DNA from 3 places in the Massilia timonae genome. Region 1 is predicted to be linked to each of the others. Evidence: riboswitches for the same ligand, from Rfam matches in the RefSeq annotation. Region 1 holds a riboswitch; each other region holds the start of a gene.
The links. A riboswitch is a leader RNA that binds a small molecule or an ion and turns the genes downstream of it on or off. The one in region 1 is predicted to bind cobalamin.

Region 1 (7,812 bases):
TACGCAAGGCTGAAGAACCGTGCCTACCTTAGAAGGAAGCGACTGAGGGCGGCAGACACGCTGGGGGAAGAGGAAGCGAGCAATCTTCGAGAGAAGATCGCGACTCTGAAGGAGCAGTACCCTGGGAAGCCAAACGGAGACCTGGACCTTGATGCACCAGCGTACCGAAAGCTCGACAACGAGCTGGCAAAACTGCAGGCGGTGTTGCGGGATAAGGGACCAATTGATGACGAGGAGGTCGGAAGACTGCAATCGGAAATCAAGGTCCTGACCAAGCAGTACAATGCAATGCCAGCCAACGACATGCACGATCCGAACTTCCGTAGGCTGCACTATGTTCGGTATGCCGATGATTTTCTCATCGGGGTAACCGGCACCAAGGACGAAGCCAAAGGGATCATGGCTCACGTGGCCTCATTCATTGAGGGCGAACTGAAGCTTGAAGTCTCGACGGAGAAATCCCGGCTAGGTGCATTCGAGGACGGGTGCAAGTTCCTCGGCTATGGGATCAAAATGCGGAGAGAAGCAAAGCGGATGAAAACTGTGGTTGGCCGAAGAAGCGGACGTGCGATCCACGCCGTCAAGAGGACAATTACGGGGCACATTCACTTCTCGGTGCCAGAAGAAAAATGTCGTAAGTTTGTACGAAGTCATGGATACGGTGTCTATGACGCTGGGAGGACTGGGTTCTGGCCGCGTAAATGGATGACGCAATGTTCAGAATACGAAATCGTGACCCAGTACAACGCAGAAATGCGTGGCTTTGCGAACTACTACAACAGATGTGCGCGACTCTACCTGAACAAGGTGGAGTGGATATGGCTGAATAGTCTGATCAGGACTCTTGGCTGGAAATGGGGCCACATGACCCCCAACGCGGTGTACAGCAGACTGCGCCAGCCCGACGGAACGCATGCACTGGAGTTCGAGGGTAAGGATGGGAAACCGCGATTACTCAAGATATACAGTCTAACGGACCGCCGCCGCATATCCTACGGCGACAAAGGGCTGGAGAACCCCTATGTGGACATTCAGCCGAAGGCGGGATGGATGCTTGGGCGGACCGAACTACTGCGTAGGCTGAATGCGCACATTTGTGAATACTGCTGGGACGAGGAGGGGCCGTTCGAGGTTCACCACGTACGGAAAATGAAGGACATCGCCGAAGGGAAGAGTATGTGGCAAAAGCTGATGATCGCCCGGCAGCGAAAGACGATGGTGTTGTGTCTACCCTGTCACCACAGGCTCCACCAAGGCGCTCTCCCGGACAACCGGTTTTGGAAAAATGTTGATACTGTTGATGGAGAGCCGGATGCGTAGAAATGCGCAAGTCCGGTTCGGAGGGAGGGTAACGGGCGACTCTTGAGCGTCACGTACCCTACCCTACGATTTCCGGTCTGATCGGTACGACAAACCCTGCGAGTGCATCATTCGCAGGGTTTTTTTATAGTGCAGCATATTCAAGACACTAGCGCCGCGCCGCCTTCAGGAACAAGCCATGCGCCGGCGCGAAGTTCGCATGCAGCGGCAAGTAGGCCGCGCCGATGACCTTGGCCGTCATCCCGATCGTCCCCGCCATCACCAGCGGCCGCTCGGTGCCCTGCCAGCTGTAGCGCGTCATCTGCTCCTGCACCGCGGCGATCAGGCGTTCGAGCAGGGCGCGGCTGACGGCGCCGTCGACGATCACGCCGTCCAGGTCGAGCAGGCAGGCCGCGCCGGTGACGCCGAAGGTGATCGCATTCGCGGCTTCCTCGACCCATTGCAGGGTCACCGCTTCCCATGGGCCGCTCAAGAGGCGCTCGTCGCCGAACGCCAGCGGCGCCAATCCCGCCTGCGCATGCATCTCTTCCAGCCGCACCAGCGAGGCCGCCCCGAGTAGCTGCGGCGCCACGCCGCGTTCGTCCGTTCCGGCCAGGCCCAATGGCATCGAACCGATCGCGCCGGCGTTGCCGAACTGGCCGCTGTGCGGCTCGCCGTCGATCACCAGGCCGCCGCCGACCAGGGTGTCCACGAAAACGTACAGATAGCTTTTCAGCTTGCGTCCGCGGCCGGCCACCAGTTCGGCCACGCAGGCCGCGATCGTGTCCTTGGCGAAGTCCACGCGCAGCGGCGTCATGGCCTGCAGGCGGATGCGCAGGTCGACCCGGCGCCAGGCTTCGGCCTGATGCGGCAGCAGGCTTTCCAGGCCGTGCCAGGTGCCCAGCGTGAGCGGGGCGGCCAGGCCGATGCCGGTCAGGCGCGGGGCCAGCTCCGGGCCGAGGAAGTCGTCCACCTCGCGCAGCCTGGCGTCGATGGCGGCGAACACCTGCTCCACGTCGGGGCTGGCGTAGGGCGTCGACGACTGCCAGCGCAGCGCGCCCGTGAAATCGAGCAGGACCACGTCCAGCGCGCGCCTGCCGATCTGGATGCCGATCGAGAACGCGCCTTCCGGATTGAGGGCGATCGGCTGCGACGGCTGGCCGACCTTGCCGCGCACGGCGTCGCGCTTGACCACCAGCTGCTCGTCCAGCAGGCGGTTGATGATCACCGAGGCGGTCTGGGTGCTCAGATTGGTCAGGCGCGCGACTTCGGCCTTGGGCAGGCTGCCATGGGTGCGGATCGCCTGCAGCACGACCCGCTCGTTGAACTCGCGCATGCCGACCTGGTTCGAGCCGACGGTGCGCAGCAGCGGCATGGTGGCGGGGTCAAAGGCGGGAGGCGGTGCGTTATAGGGCGGCATGGCGCGGCGTTCGATGGGCAAGACAGCGGGAGACGGTAAGTATACGTCCTTCCGCTAAATAAACCTATGCGACTTATTTTTCGGGCCGATCGGGCGCTGTTGGTCGCCGCGCTGGGCCGCTTCGCGCTCGCCCGCCAAAAAATAATGCGGTGACAACTGGTCGAACTTGGCGTTAGAATCGCGCCCAATCAAGTGAATGGTGCCTTCCTGCTCGTCTGCAGGGAGGTGAAACGGGAAGCCGGTGACGTGCGCGATAGCCATCGCGCGCCAGTCCGGCGCAGCCCCCGCTGCTGTAAGCCTGACGACCCCGGTCGAACGCCACTGTGCCCCGTGCACGGGAAGGCAGGACCGGGGAAGGAAGACGGCGAGCCAGAAGACCGGCCATCCACGATGCATTCGCACGTCCCGGGGTGAGGGCGTGCCTGTTGGTTGTCCGCTGTTCCTTCTTTGTCTGCCCGCGTCATTCGCTGCGATCGCTCGCCTGCGCGGCGCGCAAGCGTCCCTGTTCATCGTGGAAGGATGGCGGCTGCCTGTTGTCGTGCGCGCGTCAAGCGCGCAGCTGAAAGGTCGACGTTCACATGAACACGCTTCTCCCTGTCCGCATCTGCGTCGCGCTGGTGTTCCTGCTCGCCTGCATGTCGGGCTTCCAGCATGCCGGCGCCACCACCCTGTTCGCCGTGGTCACCGAGCGCGCCGCGCCGGGCGCGATCGAAGCCGCCCACCGCCACCTGGCCAGCCGTCCGCGAGACCGCATCCTGCTGCGCACCCCGGCGCAGCTGATGGCGGCCGGCGAGCGCGAGGTGGCGCAGTGGATCGCCGGCGCCGACAGCATCCTGGCGGTGTCGCTGTTCGGCGACCCGGCGCGGCGCATGAAGGATGCCCTGGCGCGCCACGCCAGGCCAGGCACCGCCGTGCTGGCGCTGAACGGCGAGGCGACCCTGAACCTCATGACGCGCTCGCGCCACGGCAGCCTGGCCGGCTTCTCGCCCGAGCTGCTGCGCCAGCTGGCGAGCGAGGCGCCGCCGCAGGCCGCGCTGCGGGCGGCCGACGCCAATCCCGCCGCCCGCCACTGGCTGGCGGCGCGCCGCGTGTGGCAGGCGGGCGGCGTCGACAACACCACGGAGCTGATGCGGCACCTGCTCGCGCCGGGCACGCCCCTGGCCGATCCGCAGCCGGAGCCGACCCTGCGCCTGCGCGCGGGAGAGCGCGAGCTGCAGGACGGCGCCGCCTGGGGCAATGCGTCGAAGCTCGGCCTGCAGGACCGCCCGACCGTGGTCGTGCTCGACCTGGCGAACATGGATGGCGTGGTGCCCGCGGCGCTGTGCCGGCGCATCGAGGAACTGGGCCAGCCCTGCGTGCAGCTGCTCACGCGCTGGGGCGGCGCCTCGCGCGAAGCGCTCGAGCGCCTGCCGCAGCTGGTCGCGCCGGCCAAGCCTGCTGCGCTGGTGGTGCTGCAGGACTTCGTGGTCGGCGCCGCCGAGGGCCGGGAGGCGGTAGGCGAAGCCTTCAAGCGCCTGGACATCCCGGTGTTCAAGGCGATCCGCCTGTCGGACCGCACCGCGATGCAATGGCAGCTGTCGCCCGACGGCCTGCCGCCCGACTCGGTCCAGTACCGCGTGGCCCTGCCCGAGCTGCAGGGCATCGGCCAGCCGATGGTGGTGGCGGCCCTGGGCCAGGCCCGGCGCGACCCCCAGACCGGCATCGAGAACCGCCCGCCCGTGCTGCTGCCGGCTGAAGTCGACCGCCTGTCGGGCCGCGTGGCGCGCTGGCTGGCGCTGCGCGCCAAAGCGAACGCCGACAAGAAGATCGCGATGGTCTACTACAACCATCCGCCGGGCCGCCAGAACATCGGCGCCGACAACCTCAACGTGCCGGACTCGCTGTTCGGGATGCTGCATGCCCTCAAGGCGGCGGGCTACACGGTCGGCGAACTGCCGGCGTCGCCCGAGGCGCTGCTGGACATGATCATGGCGCGCGGCGTCAACCTGCCGGAAGACCGCGCCGCCCTGCGCGAGATGGCCGGCGCCGTCAACGGCGTCACGGCGCAGGAGTACGCGCGCTGGTTCGCGACCCTGTCGCCGCGGGTGCGGGGCGAGATGCAGGACGGCTTGCTGGGCCGCCTGCATGCCGACGTGCTGGCGGCCGAGAAGGCCGGCGAGCGCGCGCTGGGCCGCAAGCAGGCCGAGACCGTGATCGAGGAGCTGCTGCACCTGGTCGAGGGCGTCGACCATCCGCGGCGCGAGCAGGCCACGCGCGACCTGCATGCGCTGGAAGAAGGCTATTTCGCCTGCCTCGACGAAACCAGGCCACGGCCCTGCAAGGCGCTGGCGCCCCTCTACCGACGCCTGATCGGCTACGGCATCGAAGGCATGCGCGGCTGGGGCCCGGCGCCGGGCAAGGTGATGGTCGACGGCGGCAAGATGCTGGTGCCGGGACTGGTGTTCGGCAACGTCTTCATTGGCCCGCAGCCGCCGCGCGGCTGGGAGGTGGACGAGGAACTGCTGCACGCGAACACCAGCATCACGCCACCGCACCAGTTCCTTGGCTTCTACCACTGGGTCCGCGACCGCTTCAAGGCCGACGCCGTAGTGCACGTGGGGCGCCACTCGACCTATGAGTTCATGCCGGGCAAGGCCGTCGGCCTGTCGAGCGACGACTATCCGAGCCTGATCGCGAGCGACCTGCCGGGCATCTACCCGTATATCGTCGACGGCGTCGGCGAAGGCACGCAGGCCAAGCGCCGCGGCCTGGCCATCATCGTCGACCACCTGACGCCGCCGCTGGCCACCACGCCGCTGTACGACGAACTGCTGTCGCTGCGCCAGATCGTCGAGAGCTTCGAAGCCGCATCGTCCGAATCGCTCAAGACCCAGGCCGCGCAGCTGATGCGCGAGCGGGTGGTGGCGCTGAACCTGCGCGCCGAGCTGGAAGCGTCGATGTCCGACGTGCTGGAGGTGCGCGGCATCGGCTTCGACGCGGCCGACGACGACCTGCTGGCGCACGAGATCGGCCACTATCTGACCAAGCTGCAGGAGAAATTCATGCCCCATGGCCTGCATGTGTTCGGCCGGCCGTGGAGCCGCGAGTCGCTCGAGCTGATGCTCGATTCGATGAAGAAGAGCGGCATCGACGATCCCGACGTCGCGCATAAACTGCGCGATTCGCCGCGGCGCGAGATGGCGGCGCTGCTGGCCGGCCTGGATGGGCGCTACATCGAGCCGGGCAAGGGCAACGACCCGCTGCGCTCGCCCGAGGCGCTGCCGACGGGCCGCAACTTCCACGCGGTCGACGGCGACATCCTGCCGACCCGTCTTGGTTATGGGCTGGGCCGGCAGATGGCAGGAAAAGCGGCCGAAAGAGACAAGGTGGGCGAGGGCAGCGAAGGCATCATCCTGTGGGCGTCCGACGCCGTGCGCGACGAAGGCGTGATGGTCGGCTTCGCGCTGGCCATGATGGGCGCCGAGCCGGTGTGGAATGCGCGCGGCATCGTCACCGACGTGAGGCTCATGCCCGGCGCCGTCCGGCGCGACGCGGTGGTCACCACCTCCGGCCTGTTCCGCGACCTGTATCCGAACCTGATCCGCCTGATCGACCGCGCCGGCCGGCTGGCGCTGGCGGCGTCGGCGCAGACGCTGGTCGAACAGGACCCGTCCTTGCGCGACGCCCTGCAGGCGGCGCTGACGCCGATCGAAGGCGCGGTGTGGGGTCGCGAAGCGGCAACCAGCAACCGCGTGGCGCGCGAGTGGCTGACGCGCCAGCGGGCGCTGCTGGCCGATGGCATGCCGGCGAGCGAAGCAGGACGGGCCGCGGCGCTGCGCGTGTTCGGCGATGCGCCGGGCGCCTACGGCGCCGGCGTGAACCGCCTGACCGAGCGCTCGGGCGCCTGGCGCGAGCGCGAGGAAATCGGCCGCGCCTACCGCAACCGCATGGGCCATGCCTATGGCCTCGATGCCGAAGGCGCCTCCAGCCACCGCGCCTTCGACGTGGCGCTGGACGGCATCCACCGCACCTATCATGGCCGCGCCAGCAACCTGTATGGCCTGCTCGACAACAACGACGCCTTCGACTACCTGGGCGGCCTGTCGCTCGCGGTCGAGACGCGCACCGGGCGCGTGCCGGACGCGCTGATCCTGCAGCACTCGCGGCCCGGCCAGGCCGACGTCGAGCCGCTCGCCAGCGCCCTGCTGGGCGAGCTGCGCGGGCGTTTCCTGAACCCGGCCTGGCTGCGGCCATTGATGGACAACGGTTATTCCGGCGCGCGCACCATGGGCCAGGAATTCATCGAAAACCTGTGGGGCTGGCAGGTGACGCGGCCCGACCTGGTCAAGAACTGGGCCTGGGACGAAGTGAAGGCCGTTTACTTCGACGACCGGCACAAGCTCGGCCTGCCCGAATTCCTGGGCCAGCGCCACAACGCGCACGTGAAGGCGCACATGCTGGCGGTGTTCATGGTGGCGGCCGAGAAGGGCTACTGGAAGACCGATCCCGAGACCATCCGCCGCCTGGGCGGAGAGCTGGCGCGCCTGGTGGCGGCCAATGGCTTGCCGGGCAGCGGCCATACGGCGCCGGATCATCCGATGTGGGGCTGGCTGGCGCCGCAACTGGATGGCGCGGATGCGCAAAAGCTCGGCGTGACGCTTGCCAAGGCGCGTGGCGAGCTGCTGCCGGCAGTGGCGACGACCGTCCCCTCCGTCGCCGTCCCGGCGCAGCAAGCTATCGCACCTGACGCCGGCGAGACGGCAGAACCGGCAGCGCCCGCGCCGGAACCCGAACCGATGCGCGTCTATGAACTGAAACAGCAACCAGAACCCGCGCAGCCCGCCGCGCTGCGCATCGTGCAGGTGCTGGCCATCCTGGCCGCCTGCCTCGCCCTGTTCTCGCTCGGCCTGTGGCGCGGCCGGCACATCCCTCAACCTCTCAGGAGTCATCCATGATCGAAACCCTTTCCTATGCCTGGCTGCACGACGCCGTCAGCTGGCTGCTCGCGCCATCCCTGGTGGCGCTGCTGGCCGGCTGCGCGATCGCGCTGGTCGAATCCGGCATCGCCGTCGGCGAACGCTTCCACGGCCTGGCCAGGCTGCGCGCCAGCGGCG
Region 2 (7,812 bases), 1.0 Mb from region 1:
GCAGCCCGGCCAGCGTACGCAGCAAGGTGCTTTTTCCCGCGCCATTGCGGCCGATGATGCTCCAGCATTCGCCGGCGCGCGCGGTCCAGTCCAGGCCCCGCACCAGGGTGCGTGGGCCGATGGACAGCAGCAGGTCGTGGGTGGAGATGGAGTTCATTTGCGCAGGCGGTGCAACTGGTAGAGGAAGACCGGCGCGCCGATCATCGCCGTGATGGCGCCGACCGGCAGCTGCTGCGGCGCGATGATGGTGCGCGCCAGCGTATCGCACAGCACGAGGAAGGCGCCGCCGGCCAGCACCACGGCCGGGATCAGGACCCGGTGGTCGGGCCCGAAGGCGAAGCGGCAGGCATGCGGCACGATCAGGCCGACGAAGCCGATCGAGCCGGCGCTGGTGACCGCGCTCGCGGTGAGCAGGGCCGACACGAAGAACAGTCCCTTGCGCAGCGCGCCGACGCGCACGCCCAGCGTCACCGCATTCTCGGCGTGCAGCGCGACCATGTTCATGGCGCGCGCATTGCGCATGGCGTACACCAGGCAGCCGGCCAGCACCAGCCAGGGCGCCAGCCGCAGCGGCGCGCCGGCCAGGTCGCCGATCAGCCAGAAGATCATGCTGCGCAGGCGCCCCTCGGGCGCGATCGACAGCATCAGGGTCACGACCGAGCCGCACAGGGCCGAGACGATCACGCCGGTCAGGAGCAGCATCGAGGCGCCACCTTCGGCCGCCTGGCCGCTGCGCAGGTCGCGCCGCGCCAGCAGGTACAGCAACATCGCCACGCCGATGGCGCCGGCCAGCGCGGCGGCATCGACCATCAGCGTGGACGCCATCAGGAGCAGCGCCAGCAGGGCGCCGACCGAGGCGCCGGACGAGACGCCCAGCACATACGGGTCGGCCAGCGGATTACGCAGCAACGCCTGCATCATGAGGCCGGCCAGGGCCAGCGCGCCGCCGGTCGCGAACGCCACCAGCGCGCGGCTGGCGCGCAGCTCGAGCAGGGAGGCGGAAAGCGAATCGGGCTGGCCGCTGGCGAGCTGGCGCAGGGCGTCGGGAATCTCGCCGAGAGGCACCCGGATCGATCCGGTCATGCCCGCGAACAGCAGGGTGGCAATCGAAAACGCCAGCATGGCGCCGACGATGAGCGTGGCGCGCTGGCGTAGCGGTGGGACGGATGCGTGCATGCTGGCCCTGTTGGTTTCGGACACCCGCGGCCTGGCTGCCGCGGGCAAGGGGTTATAGCTTAACGGATGCCGTAGCGCAGGGCCGCGAACCAGGTGCGGCCGCTGGTGCCGTAGTTACGCGCGATCTCGTACTGCTTGTCGGCGACGTTGTCCAGGCGCATCAGCAGCGACCAGTCGGGCGTGAACTGCCAGGTCGTGTGCAGGTTCAGCAGGCCGTAGCCGCCCAGGCGACGGTTGTTGGCGGCGTCGTCGAAGCGCTCTCCCGATACCGTCAGTTCGGCGCCGGCCTTGAGCGTGCCCATCGTGTAGTCGGCGCCGAAACTGGCATGCTTCTTCGCGCGGCGCGCCAGCTGCTTGCCGGTGGTCTCGTCGCGCGGATCCTGCCAATCGAGGCTGGCGCGCAGGTCGACACCCATCAGGCGCGTAGCGCCGGCCAGCGAGAAGCCTTCGAGCAGGCCCTTGTTGACGTTGTAGGCGCAGCTGCGGTTGACGCCGTCCGGGCACGGGGTGCTCGACACGATCATGTCGGTCAGGCGGTTGTGGAAGTAGGTGGCGTCCAGCTGGTAGCCGTTGCCGTCGTAGCGCAGGCCCACTTCGCGGTTGCGGCCTTTTTCGGGCTTGTTGGTTTCCAGGCCGTAGCCGGGGAAATACAGCTCGTTGAAGGTCGGGGCGCGGAAGCTCGTGCCGACGCTGGCGGTGGCGCGCAGGCCGTTGCCGAAGTCGTAGCCATAGCCGGCGGCGCCGGTGTTCTTGCTGCCATAGACCGAGCGGTCGTGGCGCGCGCTGACGTCGACCAGGTGCTGGCCGCGCTTGGCCGAGTAGGCGGCGGCATACGAATTCGTGATGCGCGAGCGCTGCATCGTCGGCACCTCTTCCTTGCGGTGCGTGTACAGCAGCTGCAGGGTGTCCTGGCCGATGGCGATGTCGTTCTGCCAGCTGAACTCATCCTGCTGGGTGTCGATCTGGCTGGCGCCGGATGGCGTCGCGTTGGTGAAGTTGCCCGACTTGTCTTCCGAGCGCGCGTATTGCACCGTGCTGTGCCAGTTCGGCAGGATCTGGTTGCGCATGAAGACCGCGGCGGTGTTCAGGTCGTTGTCGCTGTGGACGTCGTAGTTGGCGGTGCCGCTGTCGTACTGGCTGTACAGGCGGCTGACCAGGAACTGGGCGCCGATCTCGTGGCCCGGCGCGAGCGCCATCGTCACGCGGCCGTTGGCGTTGCGGCGGCGGTAGCCGTCTTCGTCCGGGTTGTAGCCCGAGGCGCTTGGGCGGGTAGACGAAAAGCCGTCCGAGTCCTCGTAGCCGGCGCCGAAGGCGTAGCTGACGGCGTTCGGGCCGCCGCTGCTGCCGTAGATGCCGGCATCAAGCTGGCGGGTCGCGTTGCTGCCCACGCCAACCGAGCCGGTGACGACCGGGGCGCCTTCGCCCTTGCGGGTGAAGATCTGGATCACGCCGCCGATGGCGTCGGCGCCGTACAGGGTGCTGAGCGGGCCGTAGACGATCTCGATGCGGTCGATGGCGCCCAGCGGGATCGCGTTCCAGCTGGCGGTGCCGGTGGTCGCCGAACCGAAGCGCACGCCGTCGACCAGGACCACGGACTGGTTGGCGTTGGCGCCGCGGATGAAGACGCTGGTGGTGGTGCCGGCCGGGCCGTTGCGCGAGATCTCGATGCCGCGCTGGCGGCGCAGGATGTCGGCCACCGAACCGGCGCCGGAGCGCGCGATCTCTTCGGCATCGATGACGGTGGTGTCGGCGATGACGTCGGCGGCGCGCTGCGCGGTGCGCGTTGCGGTGACGACGACGGTGTCGGCGGTAGGGATGGCGTCAGGCGAGGGTGCGTCGGCGACGGCGGCGGACGAGATGACGGCGAGGGCGAGCGAGACCGCGGCGGCTTGCCGGGTGACTGGAAAATTCATGAACTGTTTCTTATAAAGGGCAACCAGCCGACGTCCCCGTAGGCCAGATTGAACGGCATCGCGCGAGGCGACGCCACCTTTTGGCCGGTATCCGGGCTGACAAGTATGGCCGTCCGACCTTCCCATGCATGCGCACAGTGGTATGAGGGGACGGTTTGCCGCATGGCTCGAAGAGAGCATGCGGCACTTGCTTACCGTTGCGGGGGCAGCACACGTTGGCCCTTGAAAGGAGCTTCGTGTTTCCCGTTTAACTGCGACTGCGAACGCAGGCGCGAGCACCAAAACGCGCACATTATAAGGTGTTGTCCAAGGCGTTGTCAGGTTTCCAGCATCATCACTTCGCCGTAGCCGATCCGGTGTGGCGCCTGTGCAGCGCGCAGCGCGGCCTCGACCAGCGTGCCGCCGAGGTGCAGCGAATGCAGGAGGCGCATGGTGCCGGCGTGGCAGATGACCAGGGCTTGCGCGTGTCCGGCGCGCCGGATATCGGCATCGAAACCGGCCACGCGCGCGGCCACGTCCATCACGCTTTCGCCGCCGCCGGGGCGGTAGTGCAGCAGGTCGGCGCTCCAGGCGTCGATCTCGCTGCGCGGGATGTCGTCCCAGCTGCGCATTTCCCAGGCGCCGAAGTCCATCTCGGCCAGGCGCGCGTCGAATACCGGCGCCGGCGAGAGCTGCTCCGCCAGGACCGCGCTGCGGGCCAGCGGGCTGGCGTAGACGGGCATCGCGCCGGGCAGCCCCTGGCTTGCCAATGCGGCCAGCACCCGTTCGACGTCCGCGTGATCCGCCGCCAGGTCGCTGCGGCCGTAGCAGTGCCCGGCCGCCACCTCGGGCCGCGGATGGCGCACCAGGTAGAGGCGCATCAGGCCAGCGCGCCGCGGCCGAGCGTGGCCAGCACCGCGATATAGACCGCCACTTCGGCCAGTTGCTGCACGGCGCCGAGGCAGTCGCCGGTATAGCCTTGCAAGCGCCGCGTGAATTTACGCGCGAGCCAGCAGGTTGCAACGAGGGCCGCGACCAGCGCGGCGACGATGGCGGCCAGGTCGAGCAGGCCGAAGGCCAGCAGGCCGAGCGCGGGCAGCAGCACGGTCACGGCGGCGATGCCGAACTCGCGGTCGCTCATGCGCACCGCCAGCGGCTTGGCCTTGCCCTCGGCGCGGGCGTACTCCATCTGCCAGATCAGGGACGTGGCGGCCAGTCGCGACAGCGGGTGAGCCAGCAGCAGGGCGGCCATGGCGCTGGCCGGCGGCAGGCTGGCAAGCAGGGCCAGCTTCGCACCGAGCATGCACACGATGCCGATCGCGCCATACGCGCCGACGCGCGAATCCTTCATGATCTCGAGCGCGCGTTCCTTCGTCATGCCGCCGCCCAGGCCATCGCAGGTGTCGGCGAAGCCGTCTTCGTGGAAGGCGCCGGTGAGGTAGATGGTGGCGGCGGTGGACAGCACGGCCGCCACTGGCGCCGTCAGCCAGTGCGCGGCCACCAGGTAGACGAGCGCGCCGATGGCGCCGACCACGACGCCCACCAGCGGGAAGTAGCGCGACGCATGGTTCAACCAGCTCGGCTCGAAACCGACCCAGCGCGGAATCGGCAGCCGCGTGAAGAACTGCAGCGCGATGAAGAACAGGCGCAGCTGGTGCGTCATGCCGAGCGTTCGCTCACTTGCGCCGAGGCGAAGGTGGCCATCTCGTTCAGGAAGTTGGCGCTGGCGTGCAGCAGGGGCAGGGCGAGCGCGCTGCCGGTGCCTTCGCCCAGGCGCAGGCCAAGGTCGAGCAGCGGACGGGCGCCGAGCTCCTCGAGCAGCAGTGCGTGGCCATGCTCGCCCGAGCAGTGCGAAAACACGCAGTAGTCGAGGATGGCCGGCTGCAGGCGCGCGGCCACCAGCAGGGCACTGGTGACAATGAAGCCATCGATCAGCAGCACCTTGCGCAGCTCGGCCGCCTTGAGCATGGCGCCGGCCATCATCGCGATCTCGAAGCCGCCGAAGGTGGCCAGCACCTCGAGCGGTTGCACGGCGTGGGTGTGACGGGCCACGCTTGCCGCGACCACGTCGGCCTTGTGGCGGATACCGTCGGGGGTAAGGCCGGTGCCGGCGCCGACGCAGCGCGCCACCGGCTGGCCGGTCAGCTTGTGCATCAGGGCGGCGGCCGACGTCGTGTTACCGATGCCCATCTCGCCGAAGCCGACCACAGTGCCGGGCAGGTCGCGCGCCAGGGCCATGCCGTGTTCGAGCGCGGTCGCGCATTCCTGCGCCGTCATGGCCGGATCGAGCGCGAAGTTGCGGGTGCCGTTGGCGACCTTGCGGTGCACGAGCCCCGCGCGTGCGCCGAAATCGTGGTTCACGCCGGCGTCGACCACGTGCAGGGCGCAGCCGTTCTGGCGCGCGAATACATTGATGGCCGCGCCGTCGCCCAGGAAGTTCTCGACCATCTGCCAGGTGACGTCTTGCGGGAAGGCGGAGATGCCCTCGGCCACGACGCCGTGGTCGGCGGCGAAGACCAGGATCGCAGGCTGGTCGATGCTGACCCTGGTCGAGCGCTGGATCAGGCCCAGCTGGGCGGCGAGCGATTCCAGTCGTCCGAGGCTGCCGAGCGGCTTGGTCTTGTTATTGATGGCGTCCGCCAGGGACCGGGAGAGGGCGGCGTCGGCGGTAGGGACGATCGTAGGAATCATATAAGGGTATGTAAGAGAAGGTCGCTGAATGCGGCGGCTAAGATATCACAATCGTAAACCTTGCAAGTCGGCCTCCGGCTTGCTATAGTCTCGCTCCTCGACGCAGACGCAGCCTCACGGTAGCGAAAGCGAAGAGAAAAAAGAGGTTGACGAACAATGAGAAACACTTCATAATCTCGCCTCTCTGCTGCTGACGAACAAAACGATTCGAAGCAAACAGCAGATGAAGCAGTACCGAATTCTGATCTTTAAAAATTAACAGTCGATAAGTGTGGGCGTTTGATGAAGGTGCCAGCTGACTTGTTCAGCTGCATACTTAAAATATCAAATGTTCGCACAAAGTATTAAACGTTGCTTCAGCAATGAAGCGACGGTCAGTATTTTGAGTGAGCGACCTCGCTAGCAATAGCGAGTGACTCGAAAGAGTCAACAAACAGAGATTGAACTGAAGAGTTTGATCCTGGCTCAGATTGAACGCTGGCGGCATGCTTTACACATGCAAGTCGAACGGTAACAGGGAGCTTGCTCCGCTGACGAGTGGCGAACGGGTGAGTAATATATCGGAACGTACCCAAGAGTGGGGGATAACGTAGCGAAAGTTACGCTAATACCGCATACGATCTATGGATGAAAGCAGGGGACCTTCGGGCCTTGTGCTCCTGGAGCGGCCGATATCTGATTAGCTAGTTGGTGAGGTAAAGGCTCACCAAGGCGACGATCAGTAGCTGGTCTGAGAGGACGACCAGCCACACTGGAACTGAGACACGGTCCAGACTCCTACGGGAGGCAGCAGTGGGGAATTTTGGACAATGGGCGCAAGCCTGATCCAGCAATGCCGCGTGAGTGAAGAAGGCCTTCGGGTTGTAAAGCTCTTTTGTCAGGGAAGAAACGGCTGTGGCTAATATCCACGGCTAATGACGGTACCTGAAGAATAAGCACCGGCTAACTACGTGCCAGCAGCCGCGGTAATACGTAGGGTGCAAGCGTTAATCGGAATTACTGGGCGTAAAGCGTGCGCAGGCGGTTTTGTAAGTCTGTCGTGAAATCCCCGGGCTCAACCTGGGAATTGCGATGGAGACTGCAAGGCTAGAATCTGGCAGAGGGGGGTAGAATTCCACGTGTAGCAGTGAAATGCGTAGAGATGTGGAGGAACACCGATGGCGAAGGCAGCCCCCTGGGTCAAGATTGACGCTCATGCACGAAAGCGTGGGGAGCAAACAGGATTAGATACCCTGGTAGTCCACGCCCTAAACGATGTCTACTAGTTGTCGGGTTTTAATTAACTTGGTAACGCAGCTAACGCGTGAAGTAGACCGCCTGGGGAGTACGGTCGCAAGATTAAAACTCAAAGGAATTGACGGGGACCCGCACAAGCGGTGGATGATGTGGATTAATTCGATGCAACGCGAAAAACCTTACCTACCCTTGACATGTCAGGAAGACCGGAGAGATCTGGTTGTGCCCGAAAGGGAACCTGAACACAGGTGCTGCATGGCTGTCGTCAGCTCGTGTCGTGAGATGTTGGGTTAAGTCCCGCAACGAGCGCAACCCTTGTCATTAGTTGCTACGCAAGAGCACTCTAATGAGACTGCCGGTGACAAACCGGAGGAAGGTGGGGATGACGTCAAGTCCTCATGGCCCTTATGGGTAGGGCTTCACACGTCATACAATGGTACATACAGAGGGCCGCCAACCCGCGAGGGGGAGCTAATCCCAGAAAGTGTATCGTAGTCCGGATCGTAGTCTGCAACTCGACTACGTGAAGTTGGAATCGCTAGTAATCGCGGATCAGCATGCCGCGGTGAATACGTTCCCGGGTCTTGTACACACCGCCCGTCACACCATGGGAGCGGGTTTTACCAGAAGTAGGTAGCTTAACCGTAAGGAGGGCGCTTACCACGGTAGGATTCGTGACTGGGGTGAAGTCGTAACAAGGTAGCCGTATCGGAAGGTGCGGCTGGATCACCTCCTTTCTAGAGTAGCACCGGGGTCTAACGACCCATCATCAAGCGTCCACGCTTATCGACTGTTGAACAAGTAAAGAACAGTTTTA
Region 3 (7,812 bases), 1.8 Mb from region 1:
GCACGCCATACCAGCGCGCCAGCGACCGTTTCAGTTTTTCCCGTACGCGCATTCCCATCTCCATCTTGTGCAGGCAAGAGAGCAGTGTGCGCGCGGAATATGTCATCAGTGTTGCAATAGCTCAACGGAGCGCGCGATGGAAAGAGGCCTTGTGGCTGCGCCGCTACGTTTGTGTCGACGCTCAGCGTAAAATAGCGCCTTGGACGAAAGATTAAGAGAGCAATAGTATGTCGATTCAATGGTTCCCTGGCCACATGAACGCGGCCAAGCGGGAAGCGGCCGAGCAGATGGAAAACATCGATCTGGTGATCGAGGTCCTCGATGCGCGCCTGCCCGAGGCGAGCTGCAACCCGCTGGTGGAAGAGCTGCGCAAGTTCCGCCAGCGCCCTTGCCTGAAGGTCTTGAACAAGATCGACCTGGCCGACCCGAACGCGACCGCCGCCTGGAAAGCCTATTACGATGCCCAGGAAGGCGTGACCGCCTATCCGATGACGACCAAGAAGCCGGCCGACGTGGCCCGCATCCCGGACCTGGCCCTGTCGCTGGCCCCGCACCGCGGCGTGCCGACCAAGCCGCTGCGCATCATGATCATGGGCATTCCGAACGTCGGAAAATCGACGCTGATGAACGCCCTATTGAAAAAGCGCGTGGCCAAGGTGGGCGACGAGCCGGCCGTGACCAAGACCCAGCAGCGCCTGTACCTGAACAAGAACGTGGTGCTGGTCGACACCCCAGGCATGCTGTGGCCGAAGATCGCCATGGCCAGCGACGGCCTGATGCTGGCCGCCAGCCATGCGATCGGCACCAATGCGCTGGTCGAGGAAGAAGTGGCCGAATACCTGGGCGAGCTGCTGCTGCAGCGCTATCCGCAGCTCTTGAGCGCGCGCTACGGTTTCAAGACCGAAGGGATGGACGGCGTTGCCGTGATCGAGGGCGTGGCCCAGCGCCGGGGTTTTCGCGTGCGCGGCGGCGATTTCGACTACGAAAAGGCGGCGCACACGCTGCTGCAGGATTACCGCCAGGGCGCGCTCGGCCGCATCAGCCTCGAGACGCCGGAATCGCGCGCGGCCAGCCTGGCCCAGCACGAGGCCGAGATGGCCGAAAAAGCACGTATCGCGGCCGAGAAGGCCGCCGCGAAAGCCGAGGAAGCGGCGCGCGGCAAGCGCGGGACGTAATCACGCCGCTGGCGGTGCCCCGAACCTGAAACTCGACACCGTCAAATTCCCCATGAACGCGTCTTCATGATAGACGCAGGCGGCCGCCTCCTGTTCGGCCGCCCCCAATGCCACCATCAGTGGAATCAGGTGCTCCTCGCGCGGATGCGCCGCCCGCGCCATCGGCGCCGCATCCCAGCGCAGCAAGGCCTGTTCGCGCTGCGCCGGATCGAGTTCGAGCAGCGCGTGCTGCAGCCAGCCGTCGAAAGCGCGTGACGCCTCCCGCCCGTTCGGCCCGAACTGGCGCAGGTTGTGGTACGACAGCCCGCTGCCGATGATCAGGATGCCCTCGTCGCGCAGCGGCGCCAGCGCACGGCCCGCCGCCAGGTGGGTGGCCGGATCCAGGTCGCGCCGGATCGACAGCTGCACCACCGGCATGCGCGCTTCCGGATAGACCGGGTACAGCATCGAGAACGTGCCATGGTCGAAGCCGCGTTCGGCGTCCAGCGCGGCCGGGTGGCCCGCGGCGGCGAGCAGGTCGGCCACGCGCCGCGCCAGCGCCGGCTCGCCCGGGGCCGGGTACTTGACCTGGTAGGTGTGCGGCGGGAAGCCGCCGTAGTCATAGATCATGCCCGGCGCCGTGCCGGACGACACCATGAACTGCGGCGTTTCCCAGTGGGCGGTCACGACCAGCACCGCGCGCACCGTCTCGCCAGCTTCGGCCCGCAGCGCGGCCAGCGAGTCGGCAAGCTGGTTGTAGGCCGACCCGTATTGCTCGCGCATCCACGGCCAGGGGCCGCCGCCGTGCGAGACGAAATAGGTGGGCAAGGTGGGTAAGCGCGCCATGACCGCTCCTGTCGTGCATTGAAACGGTCATGTTAGCCCAAGCGGCGAGAGCTTGCCGGCGGCCGGGCAGGTCGCACCTCGTCAAGGTATAATCGCCCCGTTTTGGTGCTCTCGCGCACGTCCAGGTGCGCGAAGTTAAACGGGAAACACGACATGGCCGCGCCACGCGCCGCCATGGAAGTGTGCTGCCCCCGCAACGGTCAACAAGCGCCGCGTCTGCATCTGCAGCGTGGCGGACGGTCTCGACAACCACTGCGCCGCTGTACGGTCTGTTCTGCGCAGGAAGGTGAGGCCGTCATGCTTGCCAGCCCGGATACCGGCCAAAGCAGGTGGAAGCGCCAGGCGTTTCCTTTGACTCCGGCCTGCGGGGAAGCAGGCCGGTGCCTTTTATCGAGAACACATTCATCATGATTTTTGCAGTTGCACCGCGCCGCGCGCCACTCGCGCTGGCTTGCGCCTTCGCCATGTTCGGCCCTTATGCCGCGGCCCAGGACGCCGTCCCTTCAGTCCTCATCACCGGCCCGCGCTTCCCGGCCCAGGCCACGCCGATCGGCGCCACCGTCATCACCGCGGAGCAGATCCGCAGCGCCGGCGCCACCGACGTCAACCAGGCGATCCGGAAGATCGGCGGCGTGTTCGGCCGCCAGAGCCTGGACGGCTCGCCCGACTTCGGCCTCGACCTGCGCGGCTTCGGCACCAACAGCGCCCAGAACACGGTGGTGCTGGTCGACGGCGTGCGCCTGAACGAGAACGAGCTGGCGCACACGGTGCTGTCGACCATTCCCGTGGACACGGTCGAGCGCATCGAGATCACGCGCGGCGGCAGCAGCGTGCTGTATGGCGACGGCGCCACCGGCGGCGTGATCAATATCGTTACCCGCCGCGGCGCGGGCGCGGGAACGCATGGTTCCCTGTTCGCCGAAGCCGGCCGCTTCGACCACCGCGACCTGCGCGCCTCGGTCACGCACGGCGCCGGCCCATGGTCGTTCGACGCCGCAGTAAGCGACCGCAGCACGGATAACTACCGCGACAACAACAACTACGAGCAGACCAGCTTCAGTGGCGGCGTGGGGTATGCCTACGCGCCGAACGGCCGCGCCGGCCTGCGCTTCGAGAGTTCGCGTTCCGATTCGCGCCTGCCGGGTTCGCTGACGGAAGAGCAGTTCCTGACCATTCCAACCCAGAGCAACACGCCGAAGGACTATGGCTCGCTCGACACCGACCGCGTGACCGCCTTCGTCGAGCACCGTGTCGGCGCCTTCGAGCTGGCGGCCGATCTGTCGCACCGCGAGCGCGAGGTCTCGTCCACCTACGACTTCGGCGCGCCGTCGACATCGGTCTACGAGGCCGAACAGACCCAGTTCTCGCCGCGCCTGCGTCACACCCTTGACCTCGGCGACAAGCGCAACGAATTCGTCACCGGCATCGACCTGATCCGCTGGGAGCGCGAGGTTACCTCCAATTTCTCGGCCGGCGACGCGCGCCAGGACTCGAAAGCCTTCTACCTGCGCGACGAACTGCGTTGGAACGCCCCGCACAACGCCCGCCTGGCGGTGGGTGGCCGCCACGAGCGCTTCGAGAAGGACTACAGCGACCCGCTGGCCTTCCCGCCGGTCGTGAACGAGCACCGCAAGCAGTCGCTCAACGCCTGGACCGTGGAAGGCAGCATCGACGTGATGCCGCTCGTGACCGTGTTCGCCAAGGCCGGCCGCAGCTACCGCATCGCCAATATCGATGAAAACAGCTACCGTTCGACCCTGGACGTGCTGGAGCCGCAAACCTCGCGCGACCTGGAACTGGGCGTCAGCGCCGGCCTCGATGCGCGCAAGGTGACCGCGCGCGTGTTCCGCCACCGCCTGACGAACGAGATCTTCTACGACCCGACCATCGGCTATGGCGCCAACACCAACCTCGATCCGACCCGCCGCCAGGGCGTGGAGCTGGAAGGGCAAGCCATCTTCGCCGACGCCTGGCGCCTGCTTGGCTCCTGGCAGTACGTGCAGGCCGAGTTCCGCGACGGCCCGAACGCCGGCCGCGAGATGGTGCTGGTGCCGAAACACGTGGTCACCGCGCGCCTGGCGTGGACGCCGGGCATTGGTCAGACCGCCGACATCGGCGCCCAGTGGGTCGACAGCCAGCGCTATGGCGACGACTTCACCAACAGCTGCAGCACCCGCATGCCGTCGTTCACCACGATCGACGCCCGCTATGCGCGCCGTTTCGGCCCGTGGGAAGTGGCGCTGTCGGGCCTGAACCTGGCCGACCGCCAGTACTACAGCCAGGCCTACAACTGCCGCGCCGGCATCTATCCAAGCGACGGTCGCCAGCTCAAGTTGTCGCTGCGCTTCGACTTCTGAGGCCATGAAGTCCGCGCTGGCGGCCGTGCTGGCCGCAACCTCGGTCAATGCGTTCGCGGCGATCGCCGTCGTCGACGACGCCGGGCGCACGGTCACGCTGGCGCGGCCGGCGCAGCGGGTGATCTCGATGGCGCCGCACGTCACCGAGCTGCTGTTCGCGGCCGGCGGCGGGGCGCGCATGGTCGGCGCAGTGGACTACAGCGACTATCCCGAGGCGGCGAAAAAGCTGCCCCAGGTCGGCAGCTTCAACAAGATCGATGTCGAGCGCGTGCTGGCGCTGAAGCCCGACCTGCTGGTGGTCTGGCAGAGCGGCAACCCGACGCGCCAGGTCGAGCAGCTGGCGCGGCTGGGCATCCCCGTCTATTACAGCGAGCCGAGCCGGCTGGAGCAGGTCGGCGACAGCCTGCTGCGCCTGGGCCGGCTGCTCGGCACCGAGCCCGTGGCCCGGCGGGCGGCGCACGACTACAGCGCGCGCATCGCAGCGCTCAGGACGCGCTACGCCGGGCGGCCGCAGGTCGGCGTGTTCTACCAGGTCTGGGACCGCCCGCTGTACACCCTCAACGACGACCATGTCGCCAGCGACATCCTGCGCCTGTGCGGCGGCCGCAACCTGTTCGGGGCCCTGAAGACGATCGCGCCCGAGGTCGGCATCGAGGCGGTGATCGAAGCCGATCCCGAAGTGATCCTGGTCGGCAAGCGCGATGATCCCAAGGACCCCGGCTGGAAGATCTGGCAACCGTACAAGGGCATGACGGCGGTAAGACGCGGCAACCTGTTCGAGATCGATGGCGACCTGACCAGCCGGGCGGGGCCGCGCACGGCCGACGGCGCCGCCCGCATCTGCGCGCTGCTCGAGGACGCGCGCGGGCGCCGGCCTTGACGACTTGACTATTCGCGTTGCCGGCGTAGATTGAAAGTCACCACGCCCCTGTTTCAGCCGTAAGCAAATGCAAAAAATTGCGCTCCCGGGACAGGGGACAGACAAAAAGTGGTAATCTCGCGGTCGTTCGTTCATTCTTTTGGAAGGATTTTATGCGCACCCTGCGTTTCGCCCTCGTTGCCGCTGCCCTGGTCGCCGGTTTCGCCAATGCTTCGCCAACCGATCCGCGCGTCGGCGCCGAATACACCGTGCTCGCGACCCCGCAGCCGACCCAGACCGTGGGCAAGAAGGTCGAAGTGGTCGAGTTCTTCGCCTACCACTGCGGCGCCTGCAATGCGTTCGAGCCGACCCTGGTGAACTGGGTCAAGAAGCAGGGTGACAACATCGTGATGCGCCGCATCCCGCTGCCGTTCCAGGGCGCCAGCGATCCGGAAGCCCGCCTGTTCCTGACGCTCGACGCCATGGGCAAGCTGGAGCAATACCATCACCGCGTGTTCCGCGCCGTGCACGTCGAGCGCAAGCGCCTGATGAAGGACGACGACATCATCGCCTGGGCCACCGCGAACGGCCTGGACAAGGCGAAATTCATGGAAGCGTGGAACTCGTTCGGCGTGCAGACCAAGCTCAAGCGCCTGCCGCAGATCGCCGAAGCGTACAAGGCCAGCAGCACCCCGACCGTCGTCATCGACGGCAAATACGTCGTGTCGCCGGCAACGGTGGCGCAGTCCAACAAGATCCAGGACATGGGCCAGCTGATGACGGCGACCGGCCAGGTCCTCGACGCACTGGTGGCGAAGGCAGCCAAGGAAAAATGACCGATAAAGTCGAAGGCGAGATCCTCAAGATTTACGAAGGGTCCCGGCCCAAAGAGGAAAACTTGTTCGAGACCAGTAACGTGAATCACGTCGCGTGGACGCTTGCGCTGATCTTCGTCCTGACCACCGTCTGGTTCGGCATCGCGCTCGTCCATGCCGAAAACCAGCGCCATGCGATGGCGTCGAATCTCTGTCCCGATCAAGTGTTCAAGGAGGGGTTCGACCAGAAGTGCCTGCTGACCGTGCGTTCGCGCGATCACTGGTGGGAGCATCTCTGGTACGGCGTGACCCATGTGCGTTCCCATCCCGATCACGATGGCCGCATCGATACCAGGAAGTAATACTAGACGGTAAGACAACACGGCGTCCCCTGCGGACGCCGTGTTTCTGTCTGGATGCGCGTCAGGTGCTTTCCAGGTGCGGACGGGGACTGCGGGCGCTCCAGCGCCGCAGGGCCACCGAGGCCCAGGCAGTCAACAGGCCGCCAACGATCAGCACCAGCCGGGTATCGATCAGCGTGAGCACGGCGCCGATCAGCGCCATCAGGATATTCGCCAGGCAAAAGATCGTGGACAGCAGAGCCATCACCGACCCCTGGCCGTGCAGCGCGAACTCGTCGGCCGACCACGTCTGCAGGGCGGTGTTGTAGAAGGCGTGCGGCGCGCCGAACAGCACGATGCCGGCGATGCCGACCCACAGGTTGCCGAAGCCCACGCACAGCACCGCGGCGGCGGCCATGGCGGCATACCAGCCGGCGCGCAGGCGGCCTTCGATCCGGCTGGCATGGCCGGCGAACAGCGCGGCCGTGGTCATCAGCGCGCACATGCCCATGTTGACGACGGCGATCTGGCGCGCATCGTAGCCGCCCACGTCCACCAGCCACAGCGGAAAGAATTCATACAGCGCGGCGACGCCGCAGCAATACGCCAGGTGCACCGTGAACAGGGTGCGCAGCGGCGCATGGCGCAGCAGGGTAAGCGCATGGCGGTCGCGCGCCACCGCCCACCAGCGATGCGCATGCGGCGGCGCCGGTGTGGACGGGATCGACACCAGCACGCCCAGCGTCCCCAGCAGCAGGGCGCCGGCGGCGATGTAGAACGGCAGCTCCGGGCCGAACGCCATGGTGAAGCCGGCCAGCAGCGGGCCGACCAGCCAGCCCAGGTTGAACGAACCGTTGAGCCACGACAGCGCGTGGTTGCGCAGCGGCCCCTTGATGCGCTCGATGACCAGTGCCCGCATCACCGCGCCATTGCCCTCCAGCAGACCGGTGAAGAAACGCGCGGCCAGGAACAGCAGATACGATTCCATCACCATCGCCACGGCCGTGAGCAGGTGGCCGACTGCCGCCCCGACGGTGGTCAGGAGCAGCGCGCGGCGCCGGCCGAAGCCGTCCGACAGCGGCCCCAGGACCGCGCTGCCGATCAGCAGGCCGACCGGATTGATCATCAGCGCGATCCCCAGCAGCAGCTTGGGCGGCAGGCCGAGAAAACTGTTCAGGCCGTTGACCCCGCCGTCCGCGAACAGCGGCGCCAGCATCGGATAGGGGAGGGAGGCGCCGACGGTGGACAGCAGTCCCAGCCCGCACAGTGTGGCGATCAGCAGGCGCTCGTTCATGCCGGCAGCCTGAGCACGAAGCGGGCGCCGCCCAACGGTGAGCTTTCCACGCGCAGCGTCCCGCCATGCAGGGCCACCGCCTTGTGCGCGATCGACAGGCCGAGTCCGAAGCCGCCGGTGGCGCGGTCGCGGCTGCGGTCGAGGCG

Region 2: linked by a shared signal. The riboswitch ahead of LO55_RS03760 (TonB-dependent receptor domain-containing protein) and the one ahead of LO55_RS07985 (cobaltochelatase subunit CobN) in region 1 are both predicted to bind cobalamin.
Region 3: linked by a shared signal. The riboswitch ahead of LO55_RS00110 (TonB-dependent receptor) and the one ahead of LO55_RS07985 (cobaltochelatase subunit CobN) in region 1 are both predicted to bind cobalamin.

The regions. Positions count from the first base shown of each region.
Region 1 covers NZ_JRYB01000001.1:1,839,596-1,847,407, forward strand. The annotation lists gene LO55_RS07975 (reverse transcriptase domain-containing protein) at 1-1,320, shown strand, start outside; gene LO55_RS07980 (ROK family transcriptional regulator) at 1,469-2,719, opposite strand; cobalamin riboswitch at 2,900-3,119, shown strand; gene LO55_RS07985 (cobaltochelatase subunit CobN) at 3,298-7,653, shown strand; gene LO55_RS07990 (MotA/TolQ/ExbB proton channel family protein) at 7,650-7,812, shown strand, end outside.
Region 2 covers NZ_JRYB01000001.1:840,078-847,889, reverse strand. The annotation lists gene LO55_RS03770 (ABC transporter ATP-binding protein) at 1-157, opposite strand, end outside; gene LO55_RS03765 (FecCD family ABC transporter permease) at 154-1,176, opposite strand; gene LO55_RS03760 (TonB-dependent receptor domain-containing protein) at 1,236-3,089, opposite strand; cobalamin riboswitch at 3,155-3,387, opposite strand; gene LO55_RS03755 (histidine phosphatase family protein) at 3,407-3,949, opposite strand; gene LO55_RS03750 (adenosylcobinamide-GDP ribazoletransferase) at 3,949-4,731, opposite strand; gene cobT (nicotinate-nucleotide--dimethylbenzimidazole phosphoribosyltransferase) at 4,728-5,759, opposite strand; rRNA gene LO55_RS03740 (16S ribosomal RNA) at 6,202-7,732, shown strand.
Region 3 covers NZ_JRYB01000001.1:17,674-25,485, reverse strand. The annotation lists gene ylqF (ribosome biogenesis GTPase YlqF) at 228-1,175, shown strand; gene LO55_RS00115 (DODA-type extradiol aromatic ring-opening family dioxygenase) at 1,176-2,000, opposite strand; cobalamin riboswitch at 2,087-2,339, shown strand; gene LO55_RS00110 (TonB-dependent receptor) at 2,408-4,357, shown strand; gene LO55_RS00105 (cobalamin-binding protein) at 4,362-5,237, shown strand; gene LO55_RS00100 (thiol:disulfide interchange protein DsbA/DsbL) at 5,390-6,052, shown strand; gene LO55_RS00095 (hypothetical protein) at 6,049-6,393, shown strand; gene LO55_RS00090 (MFS transporter) at 6,455-7,666, opposite strand; gene LO55_RS00085 (ATP-binding protein) at 7,663-7,812, opposite strand, start outside.